Regions from separate parts of the Nocardia sp. NPDC047654 genome, predicted to be linked through region 1. Evidence: riboswitches for the same ligand, from Rfam matches in the RefSeq annotation. Region 1 holds a riboswitch; each other region holds the start of a gene.
What was found. A riboswitch is a leader RNA that binds a small molecule or an ion and turns the genes downstream of it on or off. The one in region 1 is predicted to bind S-adenosylmethionine.

Region 1 (4,485 bases):
GGACCTCGTTCGCGGCGGATCAGACCCCGACCGGGATCCGTGCCCCCTCCTCGGAACCTTCGATGAGGTTCTCCGGCCGGTCCCGGATCATCAGCGCGATGATCGGGACGGCCGCGAGGAAGAACCCGGCGCCGACATAGAAGGCCACGTCGTAGCTGTGGATCGCGGCCCGCGCGGCCAGATTGTCGATACCCGGGTTGTCCTGCGCGAAGGACTTCGCGACTTGCACCGAGATCGTGGTCAGCAGCGCCGTCCCGACCGCGCCGCCGACCTGCTGCGCCGCGTTCAGCAGCGCGGAGGCGACGCCGGAGTCCTCTTCCTCGACCTGATGCAGCGCGACTGTCTGCATCCCGACGAACAACGGACCCATACCGAGCGCGATGAGCACCTGCGCGGGCAGCACCCCGGCCAGGAAACTGTCGCCGTAGCTCAACTGGGCCAGCAGCAGCAGGCCGATGACGCCCAGCACGGCGCCGGCCAGCATCAGCGGACGCGGGCCGAGCTTCGGCAGCAGAGCGCTGGTCACACCCGCCGAGATCGCGATGCCCGCCGGGAAGGGCAGGAACGCGAAGCCCGCCTTCAGCGCGGAGTAGCCGAGCGTGATCTGGAAGTAGAAACTCAGGAACAGGAACATCGCGAACATCGCGATCGGGATGAGCAGCGCGGCGAGGAAGGCGCCGCCGCGGTTGATCTCACCCGGGATGTGCAGTGGCAGCAGCGGGTTCGAGGAGCGGCGTTCGATCGCCACGAAGGCGACGAGCAGAGCGAGTCCGGCGACGAGCAGCCCCAAGGTGCTGCCGGCCAGCCAGCCGTCGTCGGCGGCGCGGCTGAAGCCGTAGACGATGGCGATCAGGCCGAGCGTCACCGTGACGGCACCGGGCACGTCATATCCCCCGCGGCGCGGCGCCGGCACGTCCTTCGCCACCCATGCCAGCGCCCCGACCAGCGCGAGCAGCGCGATCGGCGTGTTGACCAGCAGGCACCAGCGCCACGACGCGTACTCGGTGAGCGCGCCGCCCGCGATCAGGCCGAGCGCCGCGCCGCCCGCGGAAATGCCCGCGAACACACCGAACGCGGTGGCCCGCTCTCCGGGCTCGGTGAAGGTCACCGACAGCAGCGAGAGCGCGGCCGGGGCCAGCAGCGCGGCGAACGCACCCTGCAACGCGCGCCCGGCGAACAGTTCCGCCCCGGTTTGAGCGAGCCCGGCCAGCGCCGAAGCACCCGCGAAGCCGATCAGGCCGACGATGAAGATCCGGCGGCGGCCGAGGTAGTCGGCCAGCCTGCCGCCCAGCAGCAGCAAGCCGCCGAAGATCAGCGTGTAGGCGGTGAGCATCCATTGCCGGTTGCCGTCGCTGATGTCGAGATCACGCTGCGCGAACGGCAGCGAGATAGTCACGATTGTGGCGTCCAGCACCACCATGAGCTGGGCTAATGCGATCACTGTCAGCGCGAGCCAGCGCGCTGAAGCGGCCGTTTTCCGCGGCGCGTGCGCCGCTGTCCCGGGTTCCGTCACGGTCGTCTCCTCGTCCTTCGATGTCGGAAGCCATCCTGTCATCGAGCGACATTTGTCGTCAAGAGAAAAGTGTCGTACTACGACATTTGACCGTTAAGGACAGGAAAACAACAGGTTGCGTTACCATGGGGTCATGCTCGAGTCATCGACGCCGATGGGCGCGAGCGCTGCGGCCGACCGCGCCGCGAGCGCCCCCGCGACCCCAGGGCTGCGCGAACGCAAGAAGCAGCAGACGAGGTTGCGCATCATCGCGGCCGCCCTGGATCTGTGCGACACGCAGGGCTTCGACGCGACCACGATCGAGCAGATCGCCAACGTGGCGGACGTCTCGCCGCGCACGATCAACCGCTATTTCGAGAGCAAAGAGGACATCGTCCTCGGACCGGTCCAGGATTTCGGGCGCACGATCGCCGAGACGCTGCGCGAGCAGCCACGCACGGGTAACGAACTACAGGCGCTGCTCGCGGCCTTCCTGCACGTGGTCGATCAAGCCGCCGAGGGTGGCGAGGCCGACCCGTTGTCGTTCCGGCAGTTCCAGAAGATGCAACGGATCCTGCGCAGCAGCCCTTCGGTCAGCGCGCGCAGCATGGAACTCGCCGACGACAAGAACACGGCGATCGCGGCGGTGGTCGCCGAGCGCCTCGGCACCGAACCGGACGCGCGCGCGGTGCGGCTCCTCGTCGGCACCTGGCAACTGATCGGCCACATCGGCATGGAGTGCTCCGACGATGCGTTCCTGGACGAGGACCTGGCGACCGCGACCAGGGCGGGGCGCACCGCGTTCACCGAGGCGTACGACGAATTCGTACGCACCTGCTGCGGGGCGGCGACCGTCGCGGACCAGTGAGTTCGGCGGAGGATTTCGGACGCCGACCGCCCGCCGGTTATGATGCCGGGCAGGTTATGAGTACCAGCGCCAAGCCCCGGCTCGCTGGTCGGCAACCCTCCAACCGCGGTGGGGTGCTCCGGGTGATGACCTGGCTCCCGAGAGTCGGGAGCAAGCGCGTAACAGGAGGTCGCCGGCATGTGTTGTTGTTCGTTACCCACACACCGCTAACCCTTGCTGTACCGGCGAACACCTTTTGGGAGCAAACCATGAGTGAATTCACCGCGCCCGGGACCGAGCAGGACCCGGCAGCGCCGTACAGCCGCGTGGCCGCCACCGTGGACATTCCGGGCGATCTACGCGCCTGCTTCGCGACGGCGGCGACGTGACCGTGAGCACCGAACCGAGCACGCGGACCTCCGGCAACGTCCTGCCGCCCCCGGATGGACAGCTCGGCGCCATCGCCATCGGGGACGTGCGACTGGAGAACGGCGCGGTCATCCCGGACGTCCACCTCGCGGTGCAGCGCTGGGGCGAGCTCTCCCCCGGCCTGGACAATATCGTGCTGGTCGAACACGCGCTCACCGGCGACTCGCACGTCGTCGGCAAGTCCGACGACGTGCACGAGATGCCCGGCTGGTGGGACGGCATGGTCGGCCCGGGTGCTCCGCTGGACACCGACGAATGGTGTGTGATCGCGACGAACGTGCTCGGCGGCTGCAAGGGCAGCACCGGGCCGTCGAGTCCCGCGCCGGACGGGAAACCTTGGGGCGCGCGATTTCCCGAGATCTCCATCCGCGATCAGGTGACCGCCGAGGCCGCTCTGTTCGACCTGCTCGGTGTCGAGCGGCTCGCCGCCGTTGTCGGCGGTTCGATGGGCGGCATGCGGGTGCTGGAGTGGATGGTCGGCGCACCGGAGCGGGTCGCGGCGGCGCTGGTGCTCGCGGTCGGCGCCCGCGCCACCGCCGACCAGATCGGTACCCAGACCACCCAGATCGCGGCGATCAAGGCCGATCCGGACTGGCAGGGCGGCGACTATCACGGCACCGGCCGCGCCCCGCTGACGGGCATGGCCCTGGCCCGGCGGATCGCCCACCTGACCTACCGCACCGAATTCGAACTCGACCACCGGTTCGAGAACAAGCCCCAGGGCGACGAAGACCCGTGGCACGGCGGCCGCTACGCGGTGCAGAGCTACCTGGACCACCAGGCCGAAAAGCTGTGCAAGCGCTTCGATCCCGCCACCTATGTGCTGCTGACCGAGGCGATGAACCGGCACGACGTGGGCCGGGGCCGGGGCGGCGTCGAGGCGGCGCTCGCGGCGACGCCGGTGCCGTGCGTGGTCGGCGGCGTCGACTCCGACCGGCTGTACCCGCTGCGGACCCAGCAGGAACTCGCCGATCTGCTGCCCGGTTGCGACGGATTGGAAGTCGTGCACTCCCGCGACGGGCACGACGGATTCCTCACCGAGGCGGCGGCGGTCTCGAAGCTGCTGACCGAGACCATGCGACTGGCCCGGGCGGGTGTGCGACCCGAACGCTGAAGATCCGCCGCGCCGAAGCGTCCGCGCGCGACGTTCCGAGCACTGTCTGCCCCACGCTCAGAGCGCCGCGCCTCGTCGCGCCGCCTCGATCCGGTTGATGTTGCTTTCGATCCAATCCCGCAGCGCCGCGATCGGCGTGCGCAGACTGTGGCCGAGGTCGGTGAGGGTGTAGTCGACGCGGGGGGGAACCGTCGGATGCACTGTGCGCGTGACGAATCCGTCCGCCTCCAATTGCCGCAGAGTTTGCGTCAGCATCTTCTGGGAGATGCCCTCGATGCGGTTGCGCAGATCGGTATAGCGCATGGTGCCGTCCGCGAGTGCGTCGATGATCAGCACCGTCCATTTGCCCGCGATGTGGTCGAGAACCTCCCGCGTAGGGCACTTCGCGGAGTACACATCCGCGGGGAGACCGGAACCTTCGAGGTATGTGGGCACCTTTCGGAGTGTAGCGCACTATTTAGTGCCTTCTTCCTATTCGAGGGTCACTCTCCGATAGTAAGAATCATGGAAACGCAGACACTTTCGATTGCCGAAGCCATTCGAACCCGCCGCACCGTCCGGCATTACCGGGCCGATCCGGTAGCGCCGGAGCTGCTCGAAGAA
Region 2 (4,485 bases), on a different contig from region 1:
GTGATCGAACCGGCGGGCTGCGCGGCGGTATCCGCCTCGGGTTCGGTGCAGCCGGTGGCCAGTAGCGCGACCGCGGTCGCGGCGGCGGTGACCATGGCGGAGAACTTCATCGGATACCTGTTCATCAGCGGACTCGGGAAAGGAAGGCGCGGGTGCGCGGGTGTTCGGGATGGTCGAGCACGGCCGAGGGCGGGCCCTGCTCGACGATGACGCCCTCGTCGAGGAACACCACGGCGTCGGCCACCTCACGGGCGAAACCGATTTCGTGCGTGACGATCACCAGTGCGGTGCCGCCGTGCGCGAGATCGCGGATCACGTCGAGCACCTCGCCGACCAGTTCCGGGTCCAGCGCGGAGGTGGGTTCGTCGAACAGGATCACCCGCGGCCGCAGCGCCAGCGCCCGCGCGATGGCCACCCGTTGCTGCTGCCCGCCCGACAACCGGCGCGGATACGCGTCGGCCAACTGTCCGATACCGACCCGCTCCAGCAGCCGGTGCGCCTCGCGCTCCACCTCGGTCCGGTCGCGCCGCTGCGCGGAAAGCGGTGCGAGCGTGACGTTCTCGAGCACGGTCAGGTGGGGGAACAGATTGAACTGCTGGAAGACGAAGCCGATTCGCGAGCGCTGCTTGCGCACTTCGCGGTCGGGCAGCGCGTGCAGGCGGTCGCGGCGCAGCCGATAGCCGATCAGCTCGCCGTCGATGCGCACGGTGCCCGCGTCCAGCGACTCCAGGTGGTTCACCACGCGCAGCAGGGTCGACTTGCCCGAACCGGACGGACCGATCACGGTGACCACTTCGCCGGAGCGCACGGTGAGATCGATGCCGCGCAGCACCGGATGCGCGCCGAAGGATTTCCGGACGCCGCGGACCTCCACGGCGGGGGCCGCGCTCATCTGGTCGCTCCGCGCGGTGCGGCGGGACCGGCCTCGGCGACCTCGCGCAGCTTCTGCCACGCGCGTCGCAGCGGTGTCGGCGGCGGCGTGCGGTGCGCGCCCTTGGCGTAGTGGCGTTCGATGTAGTACTGCGCCACCGACAGCACGGTGGTGAGCACGATGTACCAGACCGTCGCGACCATCAGCAGCGGCACCACCCGCCCGTTGCGCCCGTAGATGACCTGGACCTGGTAGAACAGCTCGGCGATCGCCATCACCGACACGATCGAGGTGCCCTTGAACAGGCTGATCACCTCGTTGGTCGCGTTCGGCAGGATCGAGCGCATGGCCTGCGGCGCCACCACCGTGCGGAACTGCCGCAGCCGTGGGATCCCCAGCGCGGCGGCGGCTTCCAGCTGACCGGCGTCCACCGCGATGAACCCGGCCCGGATGATCTCGGCCGAATACGCCGCCTGATGCAGGGCCAAGCCGATCACGGCGGCGGTGAAACCGCTGATCACCCCGTTCACCTCGAAGGTGAACAGCGCGGGCCCGAACGGGATGCCGATCGACACGGTCCGGTACAGGTAGGCGATGTTGAACCAGAACAGCAGTTGCACGATCAGCGGGATCGAACGGAACGCCCAGATGTAGACCCACGAGATCACCCGCAGCACCGGATTGTTCGACAGCCGGGCGACCGCGAGCGCGGTGCCGAGCAGAAAGCCCAGCGCCGTACCCCATGCGGTCAGCTCCAAGGTGACCCGCAACGCCGACAGCACCGACTTCGCGGTGATGTACTGCGCGAACGTCGGCCAGTCCCACCCGGGGTTGGTGGCCAGCCCGTGCACGAACTGGGCGAGCAGGATCAGCGCGACGGCACTGACCACCCAGCGCCAGGGATGCCAGGTCTTGGCCACGGTCGGCGGCGTGCCGTACTCGGCGGCGTCCGGCGCGCGGAGGGGTGTGCCGGTCGGGTCCGGTTCGCGCGCCGGGGCGGGGGCGGGTGCGGTGGACGCACTCACGAGGGGTCCTCGATGATCACTTCGGTTCCTCCATCGGTCCCGGCGGAAGCACCCGCACCCGGTTACCGGGGGGTTGCTGCGACGTCGACGAGCCAGGTCTCTCGGTCGCTCTGGATGGTTGGCGCCGACCCCCTGTCAACCGATGTCAGGGCCGAGCCGAATCATGATGCCCAGCAAGGGAAGGCTGGGACAAGAGAAGTAATCAGCGTGAGCGTAGACCTTGTCCACGCCAGTTGATCGAGTCTTTGTAGTAACCAGACGTGCGCTGCTTCGCCGAGGGGCGGTGCGAACCGGTCGCGTCCTCGCGGAGGGGCATCCAGCGCCGGATGACGGCGGTCCGATGCAGCATACGGGTATCGCCAGGGCTGGGGAACGCGGGTCGGCCACGCGGAAGCATGTTTCGGGCAAACGAGACTCGCCGCGAAATTGCTGTACGCAATCCGTGCTGTTGGAGCCGTTTGCCGGAGTACTGTGCCCCTCGATCGTTCCGCCGATGAGGAGGTTTCGTGATCACTTTGCGTCGTCTGACCCAATTGTCCGCTGTCGCGACCTGTTCGGTCGCCCTCGCGTTTGCCGGGCCGGGTGCCGCGTTCGCGGCTCCGGATGCCACGATTCCCGCGTTCTCCGATCTCTCCGCGCCGATCGCCGCCCCCGGTGACTTGTTCGGCGCCTATCAAACCGCGCTCGACGCGCTGCGCGCGCTCGGTATCCAGCCGTTCGCGTACCCGAGCGCGTCGGCGTTCTGCCTCGACAACACCACGGCCGGGCTGGCGCCCGCGGTGGCCGGAGCCATACCCGGGCCGTGGCCGAAGAACACCGTGCAGCTTCCCGGACTGGACCTCAGCGCCGTCAAGGCCGGGCAAGCCATGTTCACCTTCGTGCCCTACGGCCTCGGGCCGGACGGCGCGAATACCGCGGGAATGCAGGTGGCCTGGCTCAATCTGAGCAACGGACGCAGCGGAACGGCCGCCATGGGGCCGCTGGCCGACATCGCCCGCGCGATGATCCCCGCTGCCGTTCCCGCGGACCAGCGGCCGGTGGCCGAGCAGGCGATCCGGGACTTCCTCTTCGCGGCCCTCCCCATGGGCGGGGTGCGGGCGGTCCCGGTGGACACCGGCAAGGGCACCGTTCTCGCCGCGGTGTTCGGCACGGTGCAGAACGGCGCCAAGTCCTGCTTCTTCCTGCCGACGGTCGGAATCACCGCGGTCCCGTGAGATTCAACTGTCGCGGCGCGGCGCCGCTCCTGGGAGCGAACGCCCCTTCCAGTGCGCCGTGCCGCGACGGCGGGCCAGGTGCGAACGCACCCACAGCAGCAGATACGCCGCCACCGACACCGGATGCGCGAGGGCGGCGGGCACGTCCGCGCGTCCCAGCGGGCCGCCGGTCTCGGTCGAGCGGGCCAGCAGGCGCCCGGCGACGGCGGCGAGCCAGCCGATCGCGCCCGTCCGGCGGACCGCGCCCCTGCCGAGCACGGCGGCCGCGGGCGGTACCCAATAGGCAAGGGCCGCAACGAGTCCCACCGCCGCTCCGCCTGCGATCGTGCCGTCGTAGGCCGACCAGAGCCAGCGGGTGTAGCCCGCGTCCAGGTCGGCGGCGCCGCGATACATCCTGGTGCGGGCCAACTCTCCGGCGGCCACCAGAGCGGTGGCGTGACCGGCTCGCCGCAGCGTACGGGCGATGTCGAGGTCCTCGGTGACGCTCCCGGCCACGGCCGTGTGGCCGCCGACCGCGCGGTAGGCGGCGTTGTCGAACACGAGGAACTGGCCGCAGGCCACCGCCGTGGCGGGTCGCAGGCTCCGGTCGGCCACGGCGATCGGCAGCGTCGAGGCCCACGACCAGCACAGCAGAGGCTGCACCACGGCTTCCGCCACGGAATCGGCCACTTGCAGGGGCCAGGGCGAGACCAGCGCGGCTGCGCGCGTACGCAGCGCGCCGACCGCCGCGGCGAGCGCCGTGGGGGCCAGCCGCACGTCGGCGTCCAGGAAGATCAGCACCGGCGTGGACACCTCCTCCGCCAGCCGGACACAGGCGGCGGCCTTTCCGGTCCAGCCGGCGACCGGATCGGACTCGGTGCGCAGCAGGGTGAAACGCGGGTCGTCGCCGATCGCCGCTCGGGCGGCGGCGCCGGTGTCGTCGGTGGACGCGTCGTCGAGGATGCGCACCGCGAGGCGCGGTACGCCCACCTGCGCGCGCAGGTCACCGATCAGGGCGGGCAGCCGGTCGGCCTCGTTGCGCGCCGGAACGCAGACGGTGACGGGTTCGATCACCGTCGTCGGGGCATTCGTCAACCTCTGCACGGTGATGCGGTTGTATAGCGCGATGCCCGCGCCGAGCGCCGCCACCGCGGTGGCGAAGGTCGGCAGGATCGAGTTCGCGCGCAACGTCTTCGGCAGGTCGGCACTCACCATGGGGGCCACGCTATCCCGGCGCACCGACCTGCCGCTCAGCGATTCTGCGTCACCGAGCGCCACCAGCGGCTCAGGGAGAAGCCGACTTCCGGCGCGCCGGGCGCGGCGGGGTTGCGGTCCATGTACGCCATCGCCGCGACGATGGCGGCCACCGCGAGCGTGATGCCGCCCGCGATACCCG
Region 3 (4,485 bases), on a different contig from region 1:
CCTCCGGCGCGGCAGACCAGGCGATCGTCTGCTGCTGGACCGGCACCGGCGCCTCGATCGCGGCCAACAAGGTCCCCGGGGTGCGCGCCGCGCTCTGCGCCGACGCTTCGACCGCGGCGGGCGCCCGCACCTGGAACGACGCCAACGTCCTCGCCCTGAGCCTGCGTTCGACCTCCAGCGCCGAACTCCGGGAGATCCTCGACGCCTGGTTCACCACCGAACCGAGTTCGTCCCCGGACGACCAGGCGAACATCACCCATCTCGCCGACATCGAACGCGCCGCCGACGCCTGAGGAAGCCTCCGCGCACTCCGTGCGGCGCACGGCGTCGAGAGCGAGCGCGCAGCCTCCCGCCCGCGACGGCGACGAAACCCGGCGATACGGTCGAGGCATGTCCATGCAGAGGCCAGGTGGCACGTTCGGGAACTATTCCCTCGAACGCTTGCTGGGTCGTGGCGGCATGGGTGAGGTGTGGCTGGCGCACGACGGCGCCGGGCATGCCGTCGCATTGAAGGTGCTGTCCGCGGCATATACCGCCGATTCGCTCTATCGGCAGCGTTTCGAGCGGGAGGCGCGGCTGGGAACCCGGGCCCGCAACCCGCACATCGTGCCCATCCACACGTTCGGCGAGGTCGACGGTCATCTGTTCCTGGAGATGGCCTACATCGAGGGCGTAGACCTCGGCACGCGGCTGAGATCGGGCGCGCTGCGGCCGGATCGGGCCGTGGACGTCATCGCCCAGGCCGCCGAGGCGCTGGATGCCGCCCACGCGGCCGGGCTCGTGCACCGCGATGTGAAGCCGGGCAATATCCTCCTGCACACCAGCGGTTTCGTGTATCTGATCGACTTCGGTATCGCCCGCGCCGCCGACGGCACCGCGCTCACCGCCACCGGGCTGGTGGTCGGCACGCTCGGCTACATGGCGCCGGAGCGATTCACCGGCGCCGCCGATGCCCGGTCCGATGTCTATTCGCTTGCCTGCGTGCTCTACGAGTCCCTTACCGGAAAGCCGCCCTATGGTGCGGGCGATCCGGCACAGCAGATGCGGGCCCACCTCATGACCGAACCGCCGCGCGCCTCGCTGGCCGCCCGTGACGTCCCGCCCGCACTCGACGCCGTCATCGCCCGGGGAATGGCCAAAGAGCCGGACGCGCGCTACCGCAGCGCGGGACAATTCGCCGCGGCGGCGTCGGCGGCCCTTCTCCGGTCCGCGTCCGCGCGACCGACCCCGCCGGTCGCACCTGCTCCGGCACCGGCAGGCCGCACATCCACCCGGATCATGACTTCCGCCCTCCCGGCGCGGACGACGCCCGAGGCCGGTTCACCCACTCCGGCCGGGCAACTCGCTCGCCGACACGAGCGCCGGTGGCTGCCCGTCGCCGCCGGGGCGGCGCTCGTCGCGGTGGCAGCGCTGTGGCTGTTCGGCGGCGGCATCGACATCGGGTCCGGACCCGTCGCGGGCCCGACAACCACCGATGCCCCTACGCCGGCCGATACTTCGCTGCCGCCGAGCGACGGGCAACCCGGGCCGGGTCCCGCGGTGCGCGACGGGAACCTCGCTTTCACCGTGATCGATGTACGCGCCACCGACCCGGCGAGCACCGGCGATTCCCACACGGTCGTGACGCTGACGGTCACCAATGTGTCCGGCGACGAACAAGTTCTCGCCGTCGCCGATCAACGGCTGGTCACCACTGGCGGCCGCTCCGTCGCACCCGACGCGGCGGTCACCGCGAAACTCAATTCGCCCGGCGAGGACTTCACGCGCATCGCCGGTGGCCGTGTCAGCACCGTCCGGCTGGCCTTCGACCTGCCCGGCAAGAACAAGAACGGCAAGAAGAACGACAAGAAGGACGAGGCACCGAGTCATCTGATCCTGCACGGCGCACCGTCGTCACCCGGCGTCACCGTGCCGATCGGCTGACCGATCGTGCGACCGTTCGCGGCTCAGGAGAGGGCGGTGTCCAAGTCGGCGAGGAGGTCTTCGACGTCTTCCAGCCCCACCGAGATACGCACGACGCCGTCGGTCAGGCCGATGGTGGCCCGGCCTTCGGGCCCCATGGCGCGGTGGGTCGTGGTGGCCGGGTGCGTGATCAGGGTCTTCGCGTCACCGAGGTTGTTGGAGATGTCGACGATGCGCAACCGGTTGAGGACTTCGAAAGCGCGCTTCTTCGCCTCGTTCTCGGGTGCGCTCAGCTCGAAGGTGATCACGGTGCCGCCCGCGCTCATCTGACTGGTGGCCAGCGCGTGCTGCGGATGAGATTCCAGGAACGGGTACCGCACCCAGCTGACGGCCGGGTTGTCCTCCAAGAAACGGGCGATGCGCAAGGCGGACTCCGCCGAGTGGCGTACCCGCAGCGGCATCGTCTCCAGGCCCTTGAGCAGGGTCCACGCGTTGAACGGGCTCAGCGCCGGACCGGTATGGCGCATCAGCGTTTTCACCGGGCCGTCGATGTAGTCCTGGGCGCCGAGGATCGCGCCGCCGAGCACGCGGCCCTGCCCATCGATGTGCTTGGTGCCCGAGTAGACCACCACGTCGGCGCCGAGTTCGAAGCCACGTTGCAGCAGCGGAGTGGCGAACACGTTGTCCAGCACCACTTTCGCACCCGCCGCGTGCGCCAGCTCGGTCACCCGGCGCACGTCGACCAAGGTCTGCATCGGATTGGCGGGCGTCTCGAAGAACACCGCCTGGGTCGGCACCGACAGCGCCTGCTCCCACTGATCGAGATCCTCGCCGTCGACGAAGACGGTCTCCACGCCCCAGCGCGGCAGGATCTCGTTGCACACCACGAAGCACGAGCCGAACAGGCTGCGCGCGGCGACGAGCCGGTCACCCGCCTTCAGCAGCGCGCCCAGCGCGGTGAACACCGCGGACATGCCGCTGGCGGTGGCGAAGCACGCCTCGGCGCCGTCGATCAGGCGCATCCGCTCCTCGAACATGGCCACCGTGGGGTTGCCGTAGCGGGAGTAGACGAAGTGCTCGACCTCGCCGGTGAACGCGGCCTCGGCGGCCTCGGCGCTCTCGTAGACGAAGCCGGAGGTCAGATAGAGCGCTTCGGCGGTTTCCTCGAAACCGGAGCGCCGCAGCCCGCCGCGCACGCCCAGCGTCGCGGGACCGACGCCGTCGGGCAGCGGCTTGTCGAACGCGCCGCCGGTGATCACGACTGCCGCCAGGGCAATCCGAGGGCACGCCAGCCCGCGCCGCCGCGATGCCCGAATTCGTCGAGCGGGCCTTCGAAGCCCTCGAGCACGTTGTAGGAGGTGCGGTAACCCGCTGAGGTGGCGGCGATCGCCGCACCGATCGAACGCTGACCGGAGCGACAGAGGAAGACGACGGGAGCCTCGGGATCGTGGCCGTCGAGCGCTTGCTTCAACTGCTCGACGAACGTCTCGTTGCGCGCGCCCGTGGAATCGACCCACTCGATCAGCACGGTCGGCCGTTCGATCGAACTGGTGTCGGGGACGCCGACGAACTTCCACTCCGCTTCCGTCCGCACGTCCACGAGGACGGCCTCGGGATCGTCCCGCAACAGCTCCCAAGCCTGCTGTGGGGTGATGTCACCGGCATAACTCATGTGCACCTCCTGCGAATCCGCACTTGCCGCGCCCGGGACCAGGGCGCCGCCAGGTCGTCACCCGGAGCACCCCACCGCGGAGGAGGGTTGCCGACCAGTAATGCCGGGGCTTGACACTGGTTCTCATGACCTTCGACTGAGATTGCACCGACCCGGGTCACCCTGTCAAACGGTGGCGCACACTGCGCGAACGCTCAGGTGCAGACCAGCCACTTACCGCCGGATCGGGTGAGATTCCAGGTCGAGGTCCGCTCCTGCCCGTCCACCTTCGTGGTCACGGTCGCCTTCCCTCGGTCGCCGTCCATGATCGGACTGTCGATTTTCGTGATCTCGACCAGCTTTCCGGCGCCGTCCTGCCCCGCCAGCGGCGAGCGGGTCGCGTCGAAACCCTGGCACGCGGTGCCGGGCGGCGGCACGGCGTCGCTGCGGTTGGAGCCGTCGACGAAGTTGCGGACGGCCGCCGCGATGCGGTCGGCTTCTGTGACATTTTTCTCAGCGGGCGACAGCACGCCGCCGAGCACGATCGCGATCAGCACGATCGCCGCGACCACCGCGGCCGCGATGAACGGGGCCGCCGAGCGCTTGTCGGTCTGATCGACCCGGATGATCTCGTCCTCGCCCGGGGTCGGCTGCTGTTCGGTCATGGCTCGATGATCCCTGGTCGGCGCGGGTATCGAGCGCTCGACCCCCGGCTGCGGACCGGGGTGGCGCCGGCCGGGTCCGGGCGTCCGCGATAGGCCGCGCGCGAGCGGGTAAGCGACGATTGTGGCTTTCGACGGCAGCCGCCGAGTTCACGCACCGACGCGGGGTGGCATCGGCCATCCCGATAGAATCGCGGGACGGCGGCCTGCTGTCATAGCGAATCGGCAGCTCCACGCCGCGGCGAACGGAGCACCGTGCAGCCACGAGCC
Region 4 (4,485 bases), on a different contig from region 1:
GCCACCGCGGGCGTGGTCTGTTCCAGCAGGTCCGCCAGCGCGCCGAGGCGGGGATGGTCGTAGACGTCGGCGACGGCGATCTGCGGATACCGTTCGCGCAGGGCGGTGACCAGCTGCGCCGCCGCGAGCGAGCCGCCGCCCAGGTCGAAGAAGTCCGCGTCGAGATCGCCGACCTCCGCGCCGAGAATGGCATCCCACAGTCCGGCGACCCATTGGGCGGTGCCGGTCAGGTCGTTGTCGTCGTCGTCCTCGGCGGCATTGGGCAGCGGCCAGGGCAGCGCGTCGCGGTCCACCTTGCCGGAGGTGCGGGTGGGCAGCTCGTCGACCACCGCGAGCCTGGGCACCAGTGGTGCCGGAAGTTGTCCACCGAGGACGGCGCGCGCGGCCTTGACATCGAAGTCCGGGCCGGGTCCGGTCAGATAGCCGACCAGAAGCTTGTTGCCCGCCTTGGTGGTCCGGATGGCCGCCGCGGCGCTCGTGACGCCGGGCAGGTGTTGCAGAGCGTTGTCGATCTCGCCGAGTTCGATGCGCCGCCCGCCCAGTTTGATCTGATCGTCGGCGCGGCCGAGGAAGACCAGTCCGGCGCTGTCGTTGCGGACCAGGTCGCCGCTGCGGTAAGCGCGCTCCCAGCCGACAGAAGACAGCGGCGCGTACTTCTCGGCGTCCTTGACCGGGTCGAGATAGCGCGCCAGTCCGACGCCGCCGATCACCAGTTCGCCGGATTCCCCCTCGGCCACCGGGTTACCCGCCTGGTCCACGACGACCAGGTCCCAGCCGTTGAGCGGCAGGCCGATGCGGATCGGCCACCGGCCGTCCAAGCGGGCGGCGCAGGCGACGACCGTGGCTTCGGTGGGGCCGTAGGTGTTCCACACCTCGCGAGCCGAATCACCGTTCCCCGCGAGGCGCTCGGCGAGTTCCGGCGGGACGGCCTCGCCGCCGAAGATGAGCAGGCGCACCGCCTCCAATGCCTCTACCGGCCAGGTCGCCGCCAGGGTCGGGACGGTCGAGACCACACTGATCTCCCGCCGCACCAGCCACGGGCCGAGATCGGCGCCGGTGCGCACCAGCTCACGCGGGGCGGGCACCAGGCAGGCGCCGTTGCGCCAGGCCAGCCACATCTCCTCGCAGGACGCGTCGAAGGCGACCGACAGACCCGCCAGAACCCGGTCACCCGGACCGATCGGGGCGTCGCGCAGGAACAGATCGGCCTCGGCGTCGACGAAGGCTGCCGCGTTGCGATGGGTGACGGCAACGCCTTTCGGAGTGCCGGTGGAACCGGAGGTGAAGATGATCCAGGCGTCGTCGCCGGGAGTGGGCAGCGTCGACCAGGTCTGTTCGCGTGGCCGCTCCGCTGCGCGGATGCCCGCGGCCGTGGTCTCGATGCCTTCGGCGGTCACGATCGCGGTGACCTGCGCTTCCCCGAAGACCAGCTGGGCGCGCTCGGCCGGGTCGTCGGCGTCGACCGGCACGTAAGCGGCGCCGGAGTAGAGGATCGCGAGGATGGTCACATAGAGCCCGCGGGTGCCCGACGGCATTCGAACGCCGACCCGATCGCCGGGCCGCACGCCCGCGGTGGCGAGCCGGGCCATGGTGTTCTCGATCTCGACGACCAATTCCAGATAGGACAGCACCACGTGGCCGTCGTCGATGGCGGGGGCGTCGGGATGGGCGAGTGCCGTCGCGGTCAGGATGTCGACGAGCGTCCTTGCCTCCGGCGCGCGATCGCCGCGTGACAACGGGCCCGCCGGCGCGTCGACGTCTGTCTCGAGCATGGTGCTGTGCGCACCTCCCATCGACTTGCCTCACACTTTCCCGTTGTTGTGTCATAGCTGGGTTACCAAAGGGCAAACAGCGCTGTGGCCAGCTGTCCACGGTACCCGGGGTTGTCGTCGCTTGTTGTTCACCGAACCGGATGCCGGATCGGTGGGCGCGATGCCCGTTGTTGCAGGTGGGATAGATATTCGCCGTTCCGGCAGGGCAAAACGCTGGTGGGCGGCTCGCCTGCCGCGTTCGCCGGGAGATCGCTGATCCGAAGGTGTGATTCGGCTCATCGAGCGGTCCGGAGCTGGTCCTTGCGAGGGCCGGAACGCGCGGTTGTTCCGGCCGGTCATCGAGGGAGTCGCAGTCGGGCGCCGCGATCGGGTTCAGCGCGTTCGAGATACGGAGGCGCTCGAGCAGCTGCGGCGTCGCGGGAAACGAGCGGGGCCCGAGTCGCATCGGCATCGGATCGGCTCGGTGGTAACCGCCGAGCGAACCGAGGCGCGTTTGCCGTGGACGGGGCCGGTACTCACGCGCGAAATCCCGCGACGGGCGCGGCTCGCGCGTCGTCGTGGGGGTGCTTGTAATGGCCGACGCGTGGTGGTTATGTCCACGCGGTGCTCGTGGGGACTCGGGTGGAATGTGGTTGACAGTGCCGGGGCGCTTCTGCCACTCTCGGGTCTGGTCATGAGTGCCAGCGCAAAGCCCCGGCTTGCTGGCCGGCAACCCTCCTCCGCGGTGGGGTGCTCCGGGTGACGACCCGGCCGCCGCCCAACCGGGCGCGGCAAGCGCGGACTCGCCGAATCGTTCGGTCGCGAGTCCCTGAGCCGACGGGATTCACGTGATGACTACTGCTGTCGACAACCCCTGTGCCGCACTCGCCCGGGTGTCCGGCGACGAACTGCGCGTGCCTTTGGTACACGGCGGATCGGCGACCTACGCCAACTTCGACTACGCCGCGAGTGCGCCCGCGTTGGCCCAGGTCACCGACCGGGTGCAGCAGTTGCTGCCGTACTACGCGAGCGTGCACCGCGGCGCGGGCTACGCCTCGCGGATCTCCACCGAGTGCTACGAAGCCGCTCGCGGATCGGTGTCCCGGTTCCTCGACGCCGCCGACGATCAGGTGGTGGTCTTCACCCGCAACACCACCGACTCGCTGAACCTGCTCGCCTCCTGCGTCCCCGGGGACACCGTGGTGCTCGACATCGAGCACCACGCCAATTTCCTGCCGTGGACCAAGCGGGGCAGGCGCGTCGTGCAGACCGCCGACACGGTCGAGGAGACCATCGGCAGGCTGGTTGCCGAACTGTGCAGCAAGCCGGCCGCATTGCTCGCGGTGACCGGCGCATCGAACGTGACCGGCGAGGTGCTTCCGCTGGAACGGCTGGCCACCGTCGCGCATCAGTGCGGCGCACGGATCCTGGTGGACGCCGCCCAGTTGGCGCCGCATCGGCGGATCAGCCTGCGGGAGACCGCGATCGACTACCTGGCGTTCTCCGGGCACAAGCTCTACGCCCCGTTCGGCGCCGGTGTGCTGGTGGGCAAGCGGGATTGGCTCGACGCGGCGCAGCCCTACCTCGCGGGTGGCGGCGCGGTGCGCGAGGTCCGCAGCGACGCGGCCGAATGGGCGTCCGCTCCGCAGCGGCACGAAGCAGGCTCGCCGAACGTGCTCGGCGCGGCCGCGCTGGCCGCGGCTTGTGACGCGCTCAGCGGGATCGACGCCGAAACCCTTGCCGCGCACGAACACCGGCTCGCCGACCGCCTGCGCGACGGCTTGGCCACGATTCCCGGCGTCCAGCTGCTGCGGATCTGGATCGACAGCCCTGATTCCGTCGGCATCGTCGCCTTCACCCTGGACGATTTCGCCCCCGGCCACGTCGCCGCCTATCTCTCCGCCGAACACGGCATCGGTGTGCGCGACGGACGTTTCTGCGCCCACCCGCTGCTCGCCCGCCTCGGCTTGAACGGCGCACTGCGCGCCAGCATCGGCCTCGGCACCACCTCCGCCGATGTGGACCGCCTGATCGAGGCGATCGCCATCCTCGCGCGAACGGGCCCCACCTGGAACTACGCCGCCGAGAACGGCGTCTGGAACCCTACCCCCGAAACGCGCCCCTTCACCTCCACCGCTCCCACCGGCGCAGCCCCCTGTCTCGTCGGCTGAAGCCGCGCTGGTCCCGATCGCGTGGACTTCGCCGTGCCGGACGGTGCCTGACACTCCGGGCGAGCCCGATGGTGGGGCAGACCTCGGGAACTCCCGGGTGGGGAACCGACGCCGCAGGTAGGACACGTCCGTGGACGCCGAGTTCGAGGCAGGTCCGGGCGGTGCGGAGTGTTCTCGAGCTGGAGCGGCCGGCTCGCGCGCTCGACCCGGAGTTGGTCGTGTAGGTGCGGCCGGGGTGGCGTAATCGAGCGCTGGGTCAGTCGCTGAGGGCGGTGGGCCGGTAGTAGCGCCCGTTGTAGTACAGCAGTGGCGCGGCGGCGGGTTTCTCGTCGGTGCTGTCGTGGACCCGGGTGACCAAGCCGACGACGAGGGTGTGGTCGCCGATGGGGATCAGTTGGTGCACGGTGGCGCGCAACCAGATGGGGGTGCCGTGCAGGACCGGTTCGCCGGTGTCCAGGGTGGTCCACAGGGCACGATCGGTGAAGCGCTCCTCCGCGGTCCGGGAGAACCGGTGGGCCAGGTGCTGCTGGTGTTCGCCGAGGAAGTGGATGACGACGGACTCG

Region 2: linked by a shared signal. The riboswitch ahead of ACGF7Y_RS34100 (amino acid ABC transporter permease) and the one ahead of ACGF7Y_RS18155 (homoserine O-acetyltransferase) in region 1 are both predicted to bind S-adenosylmethionine.
Region 3: linked by a shared signal. The riboswitch ahead of ACGF7Y_RS11930 (rhodanese-like domain-containing protein) and the one ahead of ACGF7Y_RS18155 (homoserine O-acetyltransferase) in region 1 are both predicted to bind S-adenosylmethionine.
Region 4: linked by a shared signal. The riboswitch ahead of ACGF7Y_RS15865 (aminotransferase class V-fold PLP-dependent enzyme) and the one ahead of ACGF7Y_RS18155 (homoserine O-acetyltransferase) in region 1 are both predicted to bind S-adenosylmethionine.

The regions. Positions count from the first base shown of each region.
Region 1 covers NZ_JBIDDF010000005.1:219,315-223,799, reverse strand. Annotated here, with positions in the region: gene ACGF7Y_RS18165 (MFS transporter) at 20-1,513, opposite strand; gene ACGF7Y_RS18160 (TetR family transcriptional regulator) at 1,647-2,360, shown strand; SAM riboswitch class IV at 2,413-2,523, shown strand; gene ACGF7Y_RS18155 (homoserine O-acetyltransferase) at 2,725-3,882, shown strand; gene ACGF7Y_RS18150 (helix-turn-helix domain-containing protein) at 3,940-4,317, opposite strand; gene ACGF7Y_RS18145 (nitroreductase family protein) at 4,387-4,485, shown strand, end outside.
Region 2 covers NZ_JBIDDF010000024.1:24,321-28,805, forward strand. Annotated here, with positions in the region: gene ACGF7Y_RS34090 (ABC transporter substrate-binding protein) at 1-125, opposite strand, end outside; gene ACGF7Y_RS34095 (amino acid ABC transporter ATP-binding protein) at 125-892, opposite strand; gene ACGF7Y_RS34100 (amino acid ABC transporter permease) at 889-1,896, opposite strand; SAM riboswitch class I at 1,924-2,017, opposite strand; gene ACGF7Y_RS34105 (hypothetical protein) at 2,403-3,110, shown strand; gene ACGF7Y_RS34110 (glycosyltransferase) at 3,114-4,304, opposite strand; gene ACGF7Y_RS34115 (LppM family (lipo)protein) at 4,340-4,485, opposite strand, start outside.
Region 3 covers NZ_JBIDDF010000002.1:771,365-775,849, reverse strand. Annotated here, with positions in the region: gene ACGF7Y_RS11945 (RpiB/LacA/LacB family sugar-phosphate isomerase) at 1-293, shown strand, start outside; gene ACGF7Y_RS11940 (serine/threonine-protein kinase) at 391-1,923, shown strand; gene ACGF7Y_RS11935 (O-succinylhomoserine sulfhydrylase) at 1,947-3,161, opposite strand; gene ACGF7Y_RS11930 (rhodanese-like domain-containing protein) at 3,158-3,574, opposite strand; SAM riboswitch class IV at 3,589-3,705, opposite strand; gene ACGF7Y_RS11925 (hypothetical protein) at 3,769-4,218, opposite strand.
Region 4 covers NZ_JBIDDF010000004.1:51,702-56,186, forward strand. Annotated here, with positions in the region: gene ACGF7Y_RS15860 (Pls/PosA family non-ribosomal peptide synthetase) at 1-1,772, opposite strand, end outside; SAM riboswitch class IV at 2,442-2,555, shown strand; gene ACGF7Y_RS15865 (aminotransferase class V-fold PLP-dependent enzyme) at 2,603-3,922, shown strand; gene ACGF7Y_RS15870 (flavin reductase family protein) at 4,179-4,485, opposite strand, start outside.